DNA from 4 places in the Pseudomonas medicaginis genome. Region 2 is predicted to be linked to each of the others. Evidence: predicted binding sites of a transcription regulator. Region 2 holds the regulator's gene; each other region holds the start of a gene.
What was found. The regulator FliA, encoded in region 2, starts transcription of late flagellar genes. The targets are predictions, from matches to a motif close to CTAAAGTTTNNNNNNNNNNNGCCGNTAA.
Positions count from the first base shown of each region.

Region 1 (4,211 bases), 2.3 Mb from region 2:
ATCCTACCCGCAAGTTGCCCCAATGGCGGCCGTCGAAGAAGAACGGTACGTCGATCTCGGTCATGATTTCCCCGGTATCGCGCAGGTAGGTCTGCAGCAGGAAGCGCTGGACGTTGCCCGCCGCGCGCAGGCCGATCGGGTCGTTGAAGATGCGCTTGTTGCGGCACACTGGCAAATCCACGGTCCGGTCGCCGGTCGGTGGCTTGGAGACCCAGCTGTTGTTCACCGGGCAATAGCCCTTGCTGTCGACCATGAACGAAACCTTGCCACCCGGCGTGCCGCGGGTGAGTTTGTCGCATTCTTCCTGGCAGACCTGGGCAAAGCGTTCGGTGTAGCTGGTCATGTACTGCTTGGGGTCGGTGCCGGGGATTGGCTGGTAATTCTGATCAAACAGGTTCAAGCCTTCGCGTTGCAGTGCCTCCAGGCGGACCTGGAGCGTGTCGCGGCACTCGCTGGCGCGAGTGATGGCGGCGTCCAGCTTGCCATGGCCGAGCACGAAGCGACCCAACAGCGCCTGGACCTTTTCGGCCACGCCGGACAAGTCGCGGGTGGCGGTTGCCGAATGCTGCATGCGCTGGTCGATCAACTGGCTGTCGGCGTGAATCTGGGTAACCCGGTCGTTGATCCCGGTGTTGCTGTCGGCGAACTGCTGGATATGGGTCGCGATGTCCGCCAGCTTGCCGTTGGTGGACTCGAAATCGCCGATCATGCTTTCGAAATGGCCGGAGGCGCGCTCCACCACTTTCTGGGTTTCCCGGGCGCTGTGGCTGATCTGGGTGGTCTGTTCGTGGGTGGAGCTGACTTCATCGAGCATGGCGTCAATGTTGCGCGAGATATCGTCGGTGGCCCGGCTGACGTTCTGGGCCAAGGTACGCACCTCATCGGCCACCACCGCGAAGCCACGACCGCTTTCGCCGGCCCGGGCGGCTTCGATGGCGGCATTGAGGGCCAGCAGGTTGGTCTGGGCAGAGATCTGCTGGATCAACCCGACAATCGACTTGATGCTCGAGGAGCGCTGGTTCAGGGCGCTCACCAGGGTGGCAAACTCACCGAGGCTGCTGGAGATTTCACTGATATTGCCGGTCACTTCCAGCAGCTCGGCGTAGGAGTCGCGGGCCATGCTCAGGTTCTGCGCGGTGGTGCTGGAGATGCCCTGGGTCTGGCGCGAGACTTCTTCGATGCGGCCCACGGCGGTGTTGCTCTGGTCCATCACCTCCTTGGCGAAGCGGGCCTGGTGGGTGGCGCTGTCGCTGGAGTCACTGATGTTCTTCAGCGAGCGGGCCGATTCGACGGCGATGTGCACGGTCAGCGCCTGGACATTGCTGATGATCTCCCGCTGCTTGGCCAGGAACCGGTTGCAGGTGCCGGCCAGCGTGCGGATCTCGTCGTGAGTGACCAGCGGCAGGTCCTTGGACAGGTCACCTTCGCCGTTTGCGATCTCTTCCAGGGCCTTGGTCATGGCGGTGACGGGGCGCACGATGAGGTGGCGGAAATACCAGACCATGAAGCTGATCATGCCCAGCGTCAGGATCGCGCCGAAGAGCAGGGCATGGGTGAGGCTATCGAGCCGGCCTTCGATCTGCCCCAGCAATGCGCCGTCCAACTGCGCGGTGCGCAACAGCAGCACGATCTCTGCGCGGGCGCTCAGGGCCACCCAATACAACAAGCCGCTGACCAGCACCAACAGGAAAAGGCTCGACAGCTTTTTGGTGAGGGTATCGAAAAATTGCACCTCGATAGACTCGTACAAGGCCTTTAACGTCTGCATGCCGCTGCTCCTGGGCAAAAAAATCTCTCAATGGCATACATTCGACCGATAGCGGCAAAGCTTTAGCGTATTGGGGCGATTTGATATCAGTCTGCTATTTCGAGGTTTTTAACCTTTCCTGGGCGATGAGGCAGGGATGTCAATACCCATTGGATTGAATTAGACGAAAGTCGTACTAGCGCCTTGCCCAGCGGCTGCTACGGTTTGAAGTGCAAAACAATAAAAACAAAACGGGAGAGCACCTCCATGTCCACTGAAAAGCAACAAGCTGCGCGTGCCTACTGGACGGAAAACCTACGCTGGATGTTGATATTGCTGGCCATCTGGTTCCTGGTGTCGTTCGGCTTCGGCATTTTGTTGGTTGATTCACTCAACACCGTCAGTTTCTTCGGTACCCCGCTGGGGTTCTGGTTTGCCCAGCAGGGCTCCATTTATGTCTTTGTCATCGAGATTTTCTTCTATGTCTGGAAGATGAATCAGCTCGATCGCAAATATGATGTCCACGAAGACTGAGGGTGACGAGCATGGATACCCAAACCCTGATCTATTTGTTCGTCGGAGCGTCCTTTGCGCTTTACATCGCGATAGCCATCTGGACAAGAGCCGGTTCAACCAGTGAGTACTACGTTGCGAGCAAGGGCGTGCATCCGGTATTGAACGGGATGGCAACTGGCGCTGACTGGATGTCGGCGGCGTCGTTCATTTCCATGGCGGGCATTATCGCTTTCGCCGGTTATGACGGTTCGGTCTACCTGATGGGCTGGACCGGGGGCTATGTGCTCCTGGCGATGTGCCTGGCGCCTTACCTGCGCAAATTCGGCAAGTTCACCGTGCCCGAGTTCGTCGGCGCGCGGTATTACTCCCAGACCGCCCGGGTGGTGGCGGTGATTTGCGTGATTTTCATCTCCTTTACTTACGTGGCGGGACAGATGCGTGGCGTGGGCATCGTCTTTTCCCGTTATCTGGAAGTCGATATCAACACGGGTGTCATGATCGGCATGGCCATCGTGTTCTTTTACTCGGTACTCGGTGGCATGAAAGGCATCACCTACACTCAGGTGGCGCAATATTGCGTGATGATTTTTGCCTACATGGTGCCGGCAATCTATATCTCGATAATGATCACCGGTAATCCGATACCGCAGTTGGGCTTTATCAGCGAAGTGGCCGGTTCGGGACAGAGCGTGATCGAGCGGCTAAACGGGCTGGGTGCCGAGCTGGGCTTCACCGCCTATACCGATGGCACCAAATCGACCATGGATGTGTTTTTCATCACCATGGCGCTGATGGTGGGTACTGCGGGCCTGCCCCATGTGATCGTGCGTTTCTTTACCACGCCGACCGTACGCGATGCCCGCAAGTCAGCCGGCTACGCATTGTTGTTCATCGCTATTCTCTATACCACCGCACCGGCCGTGGCAGCCTTTGCTCGCACCAATTTACTCACCTCTATTCCCAACGTCAGTTACGCCACTGCCCCTGGCTGGTTCAAGACCTGGGAGAACTCGGGCCTTATAGCCTGGGCGGACAAGAACAACGACGGCATTATCCAGTATGGTCCGGGGGCGGCCCTGGTCGGTGCGCCGAGCTTCACCGGCGAGCGAGGGGCACATGAGCAGCGGTTGCTGAAAAACCAGGTCTCGCCAGTGGCCAACGAACTCTATGTCGACAACGACATCATGGTGTTGGCCAACCCTGAAATTGCCGGCCTGCCGGGGTGGGTGATCGCATTGATCGCTGCCGGTGGCCTGGCGGCGGCGCTTTCGACGGCGGCGGGGTTGTTGCTGGTGATCTCCACCTCGATTTCCCATGACCTGCTCAAAAGCAACATCATGCCCAGGATCAACGAGAAGCAGGAATTGCTCGCTGCACGAATCGCCGCCGGCGTGGCGGTATTGATTGCCGGGTTGTTCGGCATCTATCCACCCGCATTCGTCGCCCAGGTGGTTGCGTTCGCCTTCGGATTGGCGGCGTCTTCCTTCTTCCCGGTCATTGTTCTGGGGATCTTCTCCAAACGCATGAACCGTGAAGGTGCGATTGCCGGGATGATCGTCGGGCTGACGTTCACGTTTACCTACATCGTCTACTTCAAATTCATCAACCCGACGATGAACACGGCCGAGCATTGGTGGCTGGGTGTTTCCCCTGAAGGCATCGGCACGTTGGGGATGCTCTTCAACTTCCTGGCCGCGGTGGTGGTGTCACGCTTTACCGCACCGCCACCCGAGCACATCCAGCACTTGGTCGAAGACATCCGCGTACCGAGAGGCGCCGGGGCTGCCATTGACCACTGATCGTATGCAGGCTGAGACTGGAAGAGGGTAAACATCAAGGGCGTCAGACTCATCATCCGGCGCCCTTTTTTTGCGCAGAGTCAAGCCAGGAGGTGTTAGAAAGATTTACTGGGAATCATTCTCAAAGTATATTCACTCTCATTCCTGTC
Region 1 is NZ_OZ221631.1:4,343,357-4,347,567, reverse strand. Features, by position in the region: gene ACMTA2_RS19200 (methyl-accepting chemotaxis protein) at 1-1,768, opposite strand, end outside; gene ACMTA2_RS19195 (DUF4212 domain-containing protein) at 2,015-2,281, shown strand; gene ACMTA2_RS19190 (sodium:solute symporter family protein) at 2,293-4,062, shown strand.
Region 1: ACMTA2_RS19200 (methyl-accepting chemotaxis protein) is a predicted target of FliA. The motif match lies at 1,807-1,834, and genes of this name have one in related genera.

Region 2 (4,211 bases):
GCTTTCCAGCTCGACCAGCTGTTCGGACAGTTGCTCTAGAATCTCGCCGGCCTCAACCAGGAAATCCTGAAGGATCTCTTCATCGGCGCCGAAGCTCATTAATGGCTGCTCCTAAAATAGGGCTAAATCAAAATCCAAGGCTGGACAGCAGATCGTCCACATCGTCCTGACCGGACATAACGTCTTCTCTTTTATCGGCATGAATTTGCGGACCTTCACCCTGCGAGAGATGTTTTTGTGGATCTTTTTCAGCAAGCATCGCTTCACGGTCGTGTTCGATGCCTGCAAAGCGGTCGACCTGGCTGGCCATCAGCACCAGTTTGAGCAGGTTGCTTTCCACTTCGGTGACCAGTTGGGTCACACGCTTGATCACCTGGCCGGTCAGGTCCTGATAGTCCTGGGCCAGCAGAATGTCGTTGAGGTTGCTTGCCACCGCGCGGTTCTCGGTGCTGCTGCGCGTCAGGAAACCGTCGACCCGACGGGCCAGTTCCCGGAACTCTTCAGCGCCGACTTCGCGACGCATGAACCGGCCCCAGTCGGTGCTCAAGGCCTGGGCTTCTTCGCTCAGGCCATTGACCAGCGGCGTTGCACTTTCCACCAGGTCCATGGTGCGGTTGGCGGCGGCCTCGGTCAGCTTGACCACATACCCCAGGCGCTCGGTGGCGTCGGTGATCTGCGAGACTTCCTCGGCCTGCGGCATGTGCGGGTCGATCTGGAAATTGACAATCGCGCTGTGCAGTTCACGCGTGAGCTTGCCCACTTCCTGATACAGACCGCGGTCACGGGTCTGGTTGAGCTCATGGATCATTTGAACCGCATCGCCAAAGCGACCTTTTTCAAGGCTGTCGACCAGTTCGCGGGCATGTTTTTTCAGGGTCGATTCGAAATCGCCCATTGAAGATTCGTTGTCCATAGCTCCCCCGTGGCGCCGTTAACCGATGCGTTCGAAGATTTTTTCGATCTTCTCTTTCAACGCCTGGGCCGTGAAGGGTTTGACCACATAGCCGTTTACACCAGCCTGGGCCGCTTCGATGATCTGCTCGCGCTTGGCTTCGGCAGTGACCATCAGCACCGGAAGATGCTTGAGTTTTTCGTCGGCACGCACTTGGCGCAGCAGGTCGATACCGGTCATGCCCGGCATGTTCCAGTCGGTGACCAGGAAATCGAAGTTGCCACTGTGCAACATCGGGAGCGCAGTGGTCCCGTCATCTGCTTCGGCCGTGTTGGTGAACCCAAGGTCACGCAACAGGTTTTTAATGATCCGCCGCATCGTTGAGAAGTCATCAACGATGAGGATTTTCATGTTCTTGTCCAATTCGACCTCCAAGCAGTCTTAAACGCGCCCAGCACCTGGACGCGCCATTTCAATCAATCCGGCACAACGCTCGACAACAGCCTGGAGCACAACGGACGGAGACTGGCGCAGTACCTGCCAGGCCAGCCTCGTTCGCAGTGTCCCCACACTGCCTGTCAGCGCGCTCGCCACTCCCCCAAACGCCCCCGCAAACGGGCCGCGCACTGGCTGTGTAACTGGCTGACCCGCGATTCGCTGACCCCCAGGACCTCACCGATTTCCTTGAGATTCAGCTCTTCGTCGTAGTACAGCGCCAAGACCAGTCGCTCACGCTCCGGCAAATTGGCAATCGCATCCGCCAGCGCGCTCTGGAAACGCTCATCTTCCAGGTCACGCGATGGCTCCATGTGAGCACTCGCGCCATCCTCATGCAGCCCTTCGTGTTCGCCGTCCTGAAGCAGGTCGTCGAAACTGAACAGGCGGCTGCCCAAGGTATCGTTCAAAATCCCGTAATAATCATCGAGACTCAACTGGAGTTCGGCCGCAACTTCGTGATCTTTAGCGTCACGTCCGGTTTTCGCTTCAATTGCCCGAATCGCGTCGCTGACCATGCGGGTATTGCGGTGCACCGAACGCGGGGCCCAATCGCCCTTGCGGACTTCATCGAGCATCGCCCCGCGAATGCGTATACCGGCATAGGTCTCGAAACTGGCACCCTTGCTGGCGTCGTATTTGTTCGACACTTCAAGCAGGCCGATCATGCCGGCCTGGATCAAGTCCTCGACCTGCACGCTGGCTGGCAATCGCGCCAGCAAGTGATAGGCGATACGCTTGACCAGTGGCGCGTAACGCTCGATCAATTCGTACTGGGCGTCCCGTGCCGATTTTTTGTAGAGGTGGTTGTAACCGCTGGCTGTCATAGCACGGGCCCTGCTGTTTGTTGCACAAGACGCTCGACGAAAAATTCCAGATGCCCGCGAGGGTTGGCCGGCAGCGGCCAGGTGTCGACCTTCTGGGCGATCGCCTTGAACGCCAGCGCGCATTTGGAACGTGGAAAGGCTTCATAAACGGCACGTTGCTTCTGGACGGCCTTGCGCACGCTTTCGTCGTACGGCACGGCGCCGACGTATTGTAGGGCGACGTCCAGGAAGCGATCGGTGACCTTGGTCAACTTGGCGAACAGGTTGCGTCCTTCCTGCGGGCTCTGGGCCATGTTGGCCAGGACGCGGAAGCGGTTCATGCCATAGTCGCGGTTAAGCAGTTTGATCAGGGCGTAGGCGTCGGTGATGGACGTTGGCTCATCGCAGACCACCAGCAGCACTTCCTGGGCGGCGCGCACGAAACTGACGACCGAGTCGCCGATGCCGGCCGCGGTGTCGATCACCAGCACATCGAGGTTGTCGCCGATGTCACTGAAAGCCTGGATCAGGCCCGCGTGCTGCGCCGGGGTCAGGTGAACCATGCTCTGGGTGCCCGAGGCCGCCGGCACGATGCGAATCCCGCCCGGCCCCTGCAACAACACGTCGCGCAGTTCGCAACGGCCTTCGATCACGTCCGCCAGGGTGCGCTTGGGGGTAAGCCCCAGCAACACGTCGACGTTCGCCAGGCCCAGGTCGGCGTCCAGCAGCATGACCCGTCGGCCAAGCTCTGCCAGAGCCAGGGACAAGTTCACTGACACGTTAGTCTTCCCGACGCCACCTTTGCCGCCGGTCACCGCGATCACCTGTACGGGATGCATGCTGCCCATGTTCGTTCTTTACCTTGTCTTCTTAGACGGAGGCCACATTACTGGCTGCGCGTTCGCATACGGAACAATGCAAGGCAGGCCATCGATGTAGGTACAAAAAATTTTCATGATTACCTCAGCCGACCTGCTTGGTCGGGCTGTGGTAGATATCAGCGAACATGTCAGCCATGGCTTCTTCGCTGGGTTCTTCCTGCATTTGCACACTCACGGCACGACTGACCAGTTGATGACGGCGCGGCAGATGCAAATCATCCGGGATCCGCGGCCCGTCGGTCAGGTAGGCCACCGGTAGTTCATGACCGATCGCCAGGCTCAACACCTCGCCCAGGCTTGCCGTTTCGTCCAGCTTAGTCAGGATGCAGCCGGCCAGCCCGCAGCGTTTGTAGCTGTGGTATGCGGCGGTTAGAACCTGTTTCTGGCTGGTGGTTGCCAACACGAGATAATTTTTTGACTTGATGCCGCGCCCGGCCAGGCTTTCGAGCTGCATGCGCAGGGCCGGATCGCTGGCTTGCAGGCCTGCGGTATCGATCAGCACGACGCGTTTGCGCAGCAGCGGCTCCAGCGCCTGGGCCAGGGATTGCCCCGGATCCACATGGGTCACCGACACATTGAGGATCCGGCCCAGGGTCTTGAGTTGTTCCTGGGCACCGATGCGGAAACTGTCCATGCTCACCAGGGCGATGCTCTGGGCGCCGTACTTGAGTACATAACGGGCGGCGAGCTTGGCCAGGGTGGTGGTCTTGCCCATGCCGGCAGGGCCGACCATGGCAATTACCCCGCCCTCTTCCAACGGCTCGACTTCCGGGGTCGCGATCATCCGCGCCAGGTGCGCCAACAACATGCGCCAGGCCTGGCGCGGCTCTTCGATGCCATTGATCAGCGCCAGCAGGTCCCGGGACAACGGACCGGACAGGCCGATGCGTTGCAGGCGACGCCACAGATTGGCCTGGGCCGGACGGCTGCCTTGCAGCTGGTTCCAGGCCAGGGAGCCGAGTTGGACTTCCATCAACTCGCGCAGGCTGTTGAGTTCAAAGCGCATCGAGTCCAGGGCGCGCGGGTCGAGCCCACGGGCTGGCGCGGCAGGCGCTGGCTCCGGACGACGCGGTTCGGCCTGGGCCTGTTCGATCAGTGGTTCGGCAGCGGTCAATGGCAGGCCGGCGGTCAGTGGCT
Region 2 is NZ_OZ221631.1:2,065,987-2,070,197, reverse strand. Features, by position in the region: gene ACMTA2_RS09130 (chemotaxis protein CheA) at 1-99, opposite strand, end outside; gene ACMTA2_RS09125 (protein phosphatase CheZ) at 128-913, opposite strand; gene ACMTA2_RS09120 (chemotaxis response regulator CheY) at 932-1,303, opposite strand; gene fliA (RNA polymerase sigma factor FliA) at 1,471-2,214, opposite strand; gene fleN (flagellar synthesis regulator FleN) at 2,211-3,041, opposite strand; gene flhF (flagellar biosynthesis GTPase FlhF) at 3,157-4,211, opposite strand, start outside.

Region 3 (4,211 bases), 1.4 Mb from region 2:
TGCGGGATCAACGGCGCAACCGCTTATATCGAGCGGACCAGCCGATGGTCGGCCGCACCTTGTTTGACGCGGCATTGGAAGGCGGTGCCCAGGCCCTGGGACAACCGGTCGGCGCCCTCGACATCGGCAAGCGCGCCGACTGGCTGGTGCTCGATGGCAACGATCCATACTTGGCCACGGCCCAGGGTGACGGGATCCTCAATCGCTGGTTGTTTGCCGGTGGCGATCGCCAGGTGCGTGATGTGATGGTCGGCGGGAAATGGGTGGTGCGCGATGGCCGGCATGCCGACGAAGAGCAAAGTGCCCGGGCGTTTACCCAGGTTCTTCGCGAACTCCTGGGCTGACACGATCAGCCCTGCGGGAGCGAGCTTGCTCGCGATGGAGTCTTTACCTTCAACATACCTGTTGACTGAAAGTCCGCTATCGCGAGCAAGCTCGCTCCCACATTGGCTATTCGGAGGCAGTTAATCCGAAGTCTTGGCCATCTGCCGATCCGACGCGCGCCAGATCAACCGTGTGGTGTCGTAGCCCTGCTGGCGCGCCGTGCTCAGCAGTTCCTCGCGCACGACGCTATTGACGGTCGGTGTACGGGACAGCAGCCACATGTAGCGACGGCTCGGGTCGCCGACGATGGCGGTCTTGTAGTCATCGCTGACGTACAACACCCAGTACTGCCCTTTCGCCACGCCCGGCACGATCCGGGAAAACCAGTTGTCGAATTCGACCCAGAGCTTATCGGTCTTGCCCGGCACCTGCGGCGTGGCGGTGCCCCTGGCTTCTTCCCACTGCCAGTCCGAGGTCAGGCAGCGATTGAGCACACCCACGTTGCCGTCTGGCTTGAGGGTGTAGTGAGCTTCCGATTGCGCGCAGTTGCGCTGGAAATACATGGGCAGGCGGGCCAACTCATACCAGGTCCCTTGGTAACGCTTGAGATTGACGTTGTTGACCGTCTTGGGTGCCAACGGATCTTCGCCAGAAGTGGCACAGCCAGCCAAAACCAGGCCAGCCAAAAGCACAAACACTAACCGCATCATTATTTTTCTCCCGTGGGCGCTTGGCCCCGGTTTACTTCAGGCCTTGGCCGGAAAACATCAACACTTTGTCACCGGCGTACTGCACGCTGATAAAGCTTTTCTGATCGCCCCAGGTGCAGCTGGACATGCCGAGCGCGCCCGAACAGTCAGTCGGCTTCCCCAGCAACGTTTCGACTTCGGACTTGGGCATGCCAGCCGACAGCTTCGAATAGTTTTCCTGGTTGACCTTGCTGCATGCGGTCAACACGACGCACATAAACAGCAGGGCGATAGATCGCAGCGACATGGTGTAACTCCTGGAACGGAAGGGAGGTGGCAGGGTGCCAACCTGATCCTTAGAAGAGAAAACCCCTATCTGGTTCCCTGACGCGCCCAGTATTTATTGGCTGTGCAGAGGTGTTTCATCGATGAATCAACCGGTTTGTGACGCCGTCGTACCTTTCGTCGGGATCAGGCCCTTGGCGCCTGATGGGCCGGGCTTTTGCGCCGATAAAAAACAACAGCGCAAAATCCTGGGCTACGGCAAATTGACAGCCCTTCCTGACCCGTCCCTCCGCAGTAGTGTTCTTAATGACCAGAAACATGAAATTCAGCCATAAAATCCTGCTGGCTGCCGCCCTCGTGGTGGCCGTTGCATTCGCCTGTTTCATCCTGTTCAACGACTATCGTCAACGCCAGAGCCTACACGCCAGCACCGAGACCTCCATGCAGGAACTTGGCAGCCTGACCAGCCGTAACATCCAGACGTGGGTCGACGGCCGTATCCAATTGCTGCAATCGCTGGCCCAGCAGATCGCCGTGGACGGCAGCAGTGCCGACAGCCTCAAGCGCGCCGTGGGCCTGCCGGCCTACACGGGCAACTTCCAGCTCAGCTATTTCGGCGGCATCGACGGCGTGATGTTTTCGGTACCGGCCGGCAATCGCGCCGCCGACTACGACCCGCGCGCCCGTGGCTGGTACAAGGCCGCCAACAGCGCACAGCAAACCATCGTCACCGAACCCTACATCGCCGCCTCGTCGGGCAAGCTGGTGATCACCGTCGCCACGCCGGTACAGCACCAAAACCAGATGATTGGCGTAGCCGGTGCGGACATCGACCTGTCCAGCGTCAGCGCCATCATCAACTCGCTGAACTTCGGCGGCCACGGCCACGCATTCATCGTCAGCGCCGACGGTAAGATCCTGATCCACCCCGACAGCAAGCGCGTGCTCAAGACCCTGGCCGAGGCCTACCCCAACGGCGCACCGCAGATCAGCCCGGGCGTGAAGGAAGTCGACCTCGACGGCAAGACCCAATTCATCTCCTTCACCCGCGTCAACGGCCTGCCGGGCGCCGACTGGTACGTGGCGCTGGTGCTCGACACGGACACCGCGCTGGCGATGCTCAGTGAGTTCCGTACGTCGGCGCTGATCGCCATGGTCATCGCCGTGGTGTTTATCATCGCCCTGCTCGGCATGTTGATCCGCGTACTGATGCAACCACTGCTGACCATGGGCCGCGCCATGCATGACATCGCCGAAGGCGAAGGCGACCTGACCCGCCGCCTGGTCATCCACGGCCACGACGAATTCGGCGCACTGGGGACTTCGTTCAACCGCTTTGTCGAACGCATTCATACCTCGATCCGTGAAGTGGCCTCGGCCACCGGCCAGGTCAACGAAGTCGCCTTGCGTGTGGTCAGCGCGTCCAACTCATCGATGTTCAACTCCGACCAGCAGGCTTCGCGCACCAGCAGCGTGGCCGCGGCCATCAACCAGCTCGGTGCCGCCGCCCAGGAAATCGCCCAGAACGCTGCCCTCGCCTCGCAACACTCCAGCGAGGCCCGCAACCTGGCCGAAGACGGCCAGCAAGTGGTGGATAAAACCATCGCAGCCATGCAGCAGTTGTCGGCCAAGATCAGCGACTCGTGCGGCAACATCGAAACCCTGAACAGCAACACGGTGAATATCGGCCAGATTCTCGAGGTGATCACCAGCATTTCCCAGCAAACCAACCTGCTCGCCCTCAACGCCGCCATCGAAGCCGCCCGTGCCGGTGAGGCCGGACGCGGCTTCGCGGTGGTGGCCGATGAAGTGCGCAACCTGGCCCACCGTACCCAGGATTCGGCGCAGCAAGTGCAGAAGATGATCGAAGAACTGCAAGTTGGCGCACGGGAAGCGGTACTGACCATGACCGACAGTCAGCGCCAGAGCGAAGGCAGCGTCAGCATCGCCAACCAGGCCGGCGAACGACTGGGCAGCGTGACCCAGCGCATTGGTGAAATCGACGGCATGAACCAATCCGTGGCCACCGCCACTGAAGAACAGACCGCCGTGGTGGAGTCGATCAACGTCGACATCACCGAGATCAACACCCTGAACCAGGAAGGCGTGGAAAACCTGCAAGCGACCCTGCGGGCCTGTGCCGACCTTGAGCAGCAGGCGGCGCGGTTGAAGCAGTTGGTGGGCAGTTTCCGGATCTAGCGCCTGGACAGACCCCATCGCGAGCAAGCTCGCTCCCACATTAATGATTGCGAACGGGGTCAAATGTGGGAGCGAGCTTGCTCGCGATAGCGGCGTCAGCTACACCGAAAGAATCAGAACCTGGACCCAGGCCTGCTCAAGAATGCCATTTCCTCAGCCGTGGACTCGCGCCCCAACACCGCATTGCGGTGGGGAAACCGTCCAAACCGGGCAATGATCCTCTGGTGCCGCTCGGCATAATCCAGGTTGTCTTCAAACACCGCCCGCCGCGCTTCAGGCTGTTCTCGAACCAGGTCGATAAACCGTGACACGGCTTCGTTCTGCACCGCGAGGTTTTCGCAGTGTTCGAGTACGAGGTAGATGAATACGCGCTGGATCGGCTTGAGTTGTCGGTCGAACCCCGCCGCCAGGCCTTGGGCGACCAGTGCTTGGGCACGCAGGTCGCCGGAAAAGCTTTTAGGGGTGTCGCGATAGATCATCCGCGGGAGTTGATCCAGTAGCAGTACCAGGGCCAGCCAACCTTCCGGGCGTTGCGCCCAGTCGGTCAATCCGCCGGTCAGCGCCTGCTCGACCCGATCGCCGAAGCGCTCTTGCGCCTGGCGATCATGGCCTTTGCCAAACCACAGCTTGCCCTTGTCAGCCGCTATGTCGTCCGGCGTCTGGGCTGAACCAAACCACCAATCGAGCAACGGCTGCCAGGGCTCGGCCATGATT
Region 3 is NZ_OZ221631.1:686,709-690,919, reverse strand. Features, by position in the region: gene ACMTA2_RS03050 (formimidoylglutamate deiminase) at 1-344, shown strand, start outside; gene ACMTA2_RS03045 (lipocalin family protein) at 465-1,034, opposite strand; gene ACMTA2_RS03040 (lipoprotein) at 1,066-1,320, opposite strand; gene ACMTA2_RS03035 (methyl-accepting chemotaxis protein) at 1,605-3,497, shown strand; gene ACMTA2_RS03030 (DUF924 family protein) at 3,611-4,207, opposite strand; gene ACMTA2_RS03025 (class 1 fructose-bisphosphatase) at 4,211-4,211, opposite strand, start outside.
Region 3: ACMTA2_RS03035 (methyl-accepting chemotaxis protein) is a predicted target of FliA. The motif match lies at 1,500-1,527, and genes of this name have one in related genera.

Region 4 (4,211 bases), 3.4 Mb from region 2:
TGGCCCAGGCAGATGTTCGCGTCGATCAGATTCCTCAACTGGTCAAGGAAGGCAAGATCAAGTCCCTTGAATCGATGAACGACGAAGCCCTGAAGTTGCACCCGGGCGCTACCATCACCGACACCGACCTGGATAACCACTTCAACGGTTATGAATATGAAGTCGAATTGAAAACCGCCGACGGCAAAGAGTTTGATGTTGATTTCGATGCCACGACCGGCAAAGTCCTGAGCAACAAGCAAGACACTTGATCCATCGGCAAAAAAAGAGCCGCGCAACCTTGGGGTTGCGCGGCTCTTTTGCGTTTATCGATACCTGTCGCGAACGACCGTCAGGCACTCAGCCGCGCCGTCACTTCATTCAACTGTCCCGACAAACCGTGCAAATCCCGACTGGCGGCTTCGGTGCGCTGCACATTGTCCAGGTTAGTGCTGGCAATGCAGGTGATTTCCGTCAGGTTGCGGGAAATGTCTTCGGCCACGGAAGTCTGCTCTTCGGCTGCCGTGGCGATCTGGCGGTTCATGTCGCGAATCGCTTCGACAGCCTGGGTGATGCGTTCGAGCATCACACCGGCCTGGGTCACTTGCTCCACACTTTCCTCGCTGCGTGACTGCCCACTCTCAATGGCGTGGGCCGCGTCCACCGCTCCCGTTTGTACAGTCTGGATAATCTGGTTGATCTCGATGATTGACGAGGCCGTACGCTGGGCCAGGCTGCGGACCTCATCGGCGACCACCGCGAAACCGCGCCCCGCCTCCCCGGCTCGCGCGGCTTCGATGGCAGCATTGAGGGCCAGCAGGTTCGTCTGTTCAGCGATGCCGCGGATCACCTCTAGCACCTTGCCGATGCGCCCGCTGTCGGTTTCCAACTGACGGATGACCGTGGCCGTGTTGGCGATCTCGCCGCGCATCCGGGTGATGGTGTGGATGGTCCCCTGCATGACCTTCTCGCCCTGTTGCGCCGATTGATCGGCGTCATCGGCCGCCTGCGCCGCATCGGCGGCATGACGGGCCACTTCCTGGGCCGTGGCGGACATTTCGTTCATCGCCGTCGCCACCTGGTCGGTGCGTTCGAATTGCTCGCTGGTGCCCTGGCTCATCAGGCTGGCGATGGCATTGAGCTCACCGCTGGCACTGTCCAGTTCCGTGGCACTGCGTTGCAGACGGGTAAAGGTTTCGGCAAGGAAATCGCGCAATGTGTTGGCCGCTACCGCCAGATTGCCCAGCTCGTCCTGACGGTTGCTCGTCACACGCTCGGCGAAACGCCCATGGCTGAGTCGGGTCACGTAGTCGATCAGGTTACGGATCGGTTGAACCAGGTTGCGATTGACCAGCCACAGGCTGAACAGCCCAATCAGCACACCCGACACCAGCATGATCACGGTGCCCAGCATAATCGTGCGATCGGCGCCGGCACTGATCAGCGTCGATTGCTCGGAGCCCAGCTTGCGCAGTTCCGCCACCAGCGCACTCATTTGTTCACTGGCCGCACGGTCCACGCCCTTGACCGCCGCATCACCCGCCGCCGAATCGCCACCGGAGGCGACAAATGCGTCACGGCCCTTTTGGTAGGCGGCGCCCAACTGACGATGTTCATCGCGCAGGGCCACGATACGGGTCTTGACTGATGCCGGCACACCTTCACGTTCGCTCAATTGGCCAAGGATGCCTTGGACCTCACGCTGACGTTCCTCGAACTGCTTCCAGTATTTATCCAGGTCCGCCTGCTGCTTGCCGCGCAGCAGGACGTTTTTCCATTCCTGCACCTGCACCTTGAACTGCAGGTTGGCCTCGTCGATCAATTGCGAGGCACGCAACGGTCCATCGATCAGGTTGCGATAGTTCTGGACACCGTTGGAAAGGAAATGAAAGGACGCCAGGGCGATCAGCAACATTGCCAGCAGGCTGCCACTCAACAGGGCGAGAATCTGGGCTCGAAGGGATTTTTGTAGAATCATGGGAGCAATCTCTAAGCAAGAGGAACAGGAACGATGTCCCGCCCCCCCATGTCCGCAACACACTGAATACGGGGGGGATATGTACACGGCATCGGCCTGCCCGGGGCATTCTTGAAACTTGGCGACTGCCGGTAGCGCCAGCTTGGCGGTGCGAATGGAACTGTCACAAAACCATCAAGAAAGCTTGCGAAGATGGCGTTCAAGTGAACCTGTAGCCGCGACAGGCACTTCCCGCCAGCGAGACTTCATGAACCACAGCCTTGATCAAAGCCACCGTGATCCGGACCTGTTCGGCCTGCTTTACGGGTTCCGTTTCCGCCCCGGCGAACGCGGGCAGGAGATCGATTCGGCCCAGGCCTTACGGAGCCTGCAACACGCGCAAGACTCGGATGAGTTCCTCTGGCTGCACCTGAACCTGGCCCACGCTGCGTGCGAGCGCTGGATGAAAGGTCACCTGGACCTGCCCCAGGAATTTTTCGAAGCCTTGCACGAAGGCTCGCGCTCGACCCGCATTGAGCATGTCGACTCGGCGTTGCTGGCCGTGGTGAACGATGTCGTGTTCAACCTCAGCAACATGGTGTCCTCGGATGTCTCCACATTGTGGGTTTGCGTGCACAGTCGATTGATCGTCAGCGCGCGCCTGCAACCCTTGCACTCGGTCGACAAGCTGCGCTCGTCGGTGAAGGCCGGCGAGTGCTTTCGCTCGCCAGTGGAGTTACTCGTGCACTTGCTGCGTGACCAGGGCGAAGTGCTGACCCAGATCGTGCGCAAGACCAGCCTGAGCGTCGACCAGGTCGAAGATCAGTTGCTGTCCTCGCAGCTGTCCACCAACCGCGCCGAGCTGGGCAGCAACCGCCGGGTGCTGGTGCGCTTGCAGCGCTTGCTGGCCCTGGAGCCGGGTTCATTGCTACGTCTGCTCAACCGCCCGCCGCAATGGTTGCAGAAAGAAGACGTCAAGGAGCTGCGCAAATCCACCGAGGAGTTCGCCCTGATCATCAACGACCTCACCGCGTTGAGTGAACGGATCAAGCTGCTCCAGGAAGAAATCGCCGCCAACCTCAACGAACAAAGCAACCGCACCCTGTTCACCCTGACGGTGGTCACGGTATTGGCATTGCCCATCAACATCATTGCCGGCTTCTTTGGCATGAACGTCGGTGGCGTGCCGCTTGCCAGCGATCCCGAAGGCTTCTGGATCCTGGTGGCACTGGTGGCAACCTTCACGCTGATTGCCGGCCGCTGGGCATTTCGCAAGCGACGTGACTATTGAACATGACGTGTCTAGACAATCCCTTTTGTCGGCCCGACGGGATTTAAAAGTCTTTTTGTCATTTCTCCTGGGGTATCCTGCCCGGGCTTTGTAAAAGCGCGGATCTACCAGATCTATCCACAGACTTTGCGAGGAGCGCGATATGCACGAGATCCCTAATCTCCCCTTCCCAAGCCTGCACGACACTGAGCAGACGACCACGCTACAAGCCGGGGGGCAACCTGATGTCCAGCAACCCGAGCCCAAGGAAGCCGCTGAACGCCGCCAGGCCGACAGCGAAGACTGATTGACCCGCACCACCAGACCGTGTGGAAAGCGCTAAGATGCGCTTTCCACACTGCCTGAATCCGAGTGCCCACCCATGAGCGATGACACCCCTCCCTTCAGCGAAGCCCAGGCCAGCGTCCTGATCGGCACCGCCGAAAAAATGGTCGATATCTGGACCCGCCTTCCCGCCGAGAAACAAGCGGCCCTGCTGGCTCGCTTCGGCAGCGAAGAAAACGCCATCGCCGCGCTGGTAACCACGCGCCTGGTCAGTGGACAGCACGACAGCTGAGCCACCATTGGGCAAATAGTTTTACTTTTCCCCGCCCGAACGCCACGGTCGCCGTTATCATAAGCAGCCTATCTATCCTGCTGCTCCGCGGACCTTTTTCCCATGTCAGATTCCCAGCGCCCCCTGGCGGTCACGCTGCAAGTCGTTTCCATCGTCCTGTTCACATTCATTGGTTACCTGAATGTCGGTATCCCCCTCGCCGTGCTGCCCGGGTATGTCCACGGCGAACTGGGTTTCGGCGCGGTCATTGCCGGGCTGGTGATCAGCGTCCAGTACCTCGCCACCCTGCTCAGCCGTCCTTACGCGGGCCGGATCATCGATAACCTGGGGAGCAAGCGTGCGGTCATGATCGGCCTCGCCGGTTGCGGGCTGAGCGGGGTGTTCATGCTGGTGTCGGTCTGGACGCCGAGCCTGCCGATGCTAAGCCT
Region 4 is NZ_OZ221631.1:5,813,655-5,817,865, forward strand. Features, by position in the region: gene ACMTA2_RS25500 (PepSY domain-containing protein) at 1-251, shown strand, start outside; gene ACMTA2_RS25505 (methyl-accepting chemotaxis protein) at 332-1,957, opposite strand; gene ACMTA2_RS25510 (transporter) at 2,205-3,227, shown strand; gene ACMTA2_RS25515 (hypothetical protein) at 3,370-3,513, shown strand; gene ACMTA2_RS25520 (hypothetical protein) at 3,589-3,783, shown strand; gene ACMTA2_RS25525 (MFS transporter) at 3,886-4,211, shown strand, end outside.
Region 4: ACMTA2_RS25505 (methyl-accepting chemotaxis protein) is a predicted target of FliA. The motif match lies at 2,046-2,073, and genes of this name have one in related genera.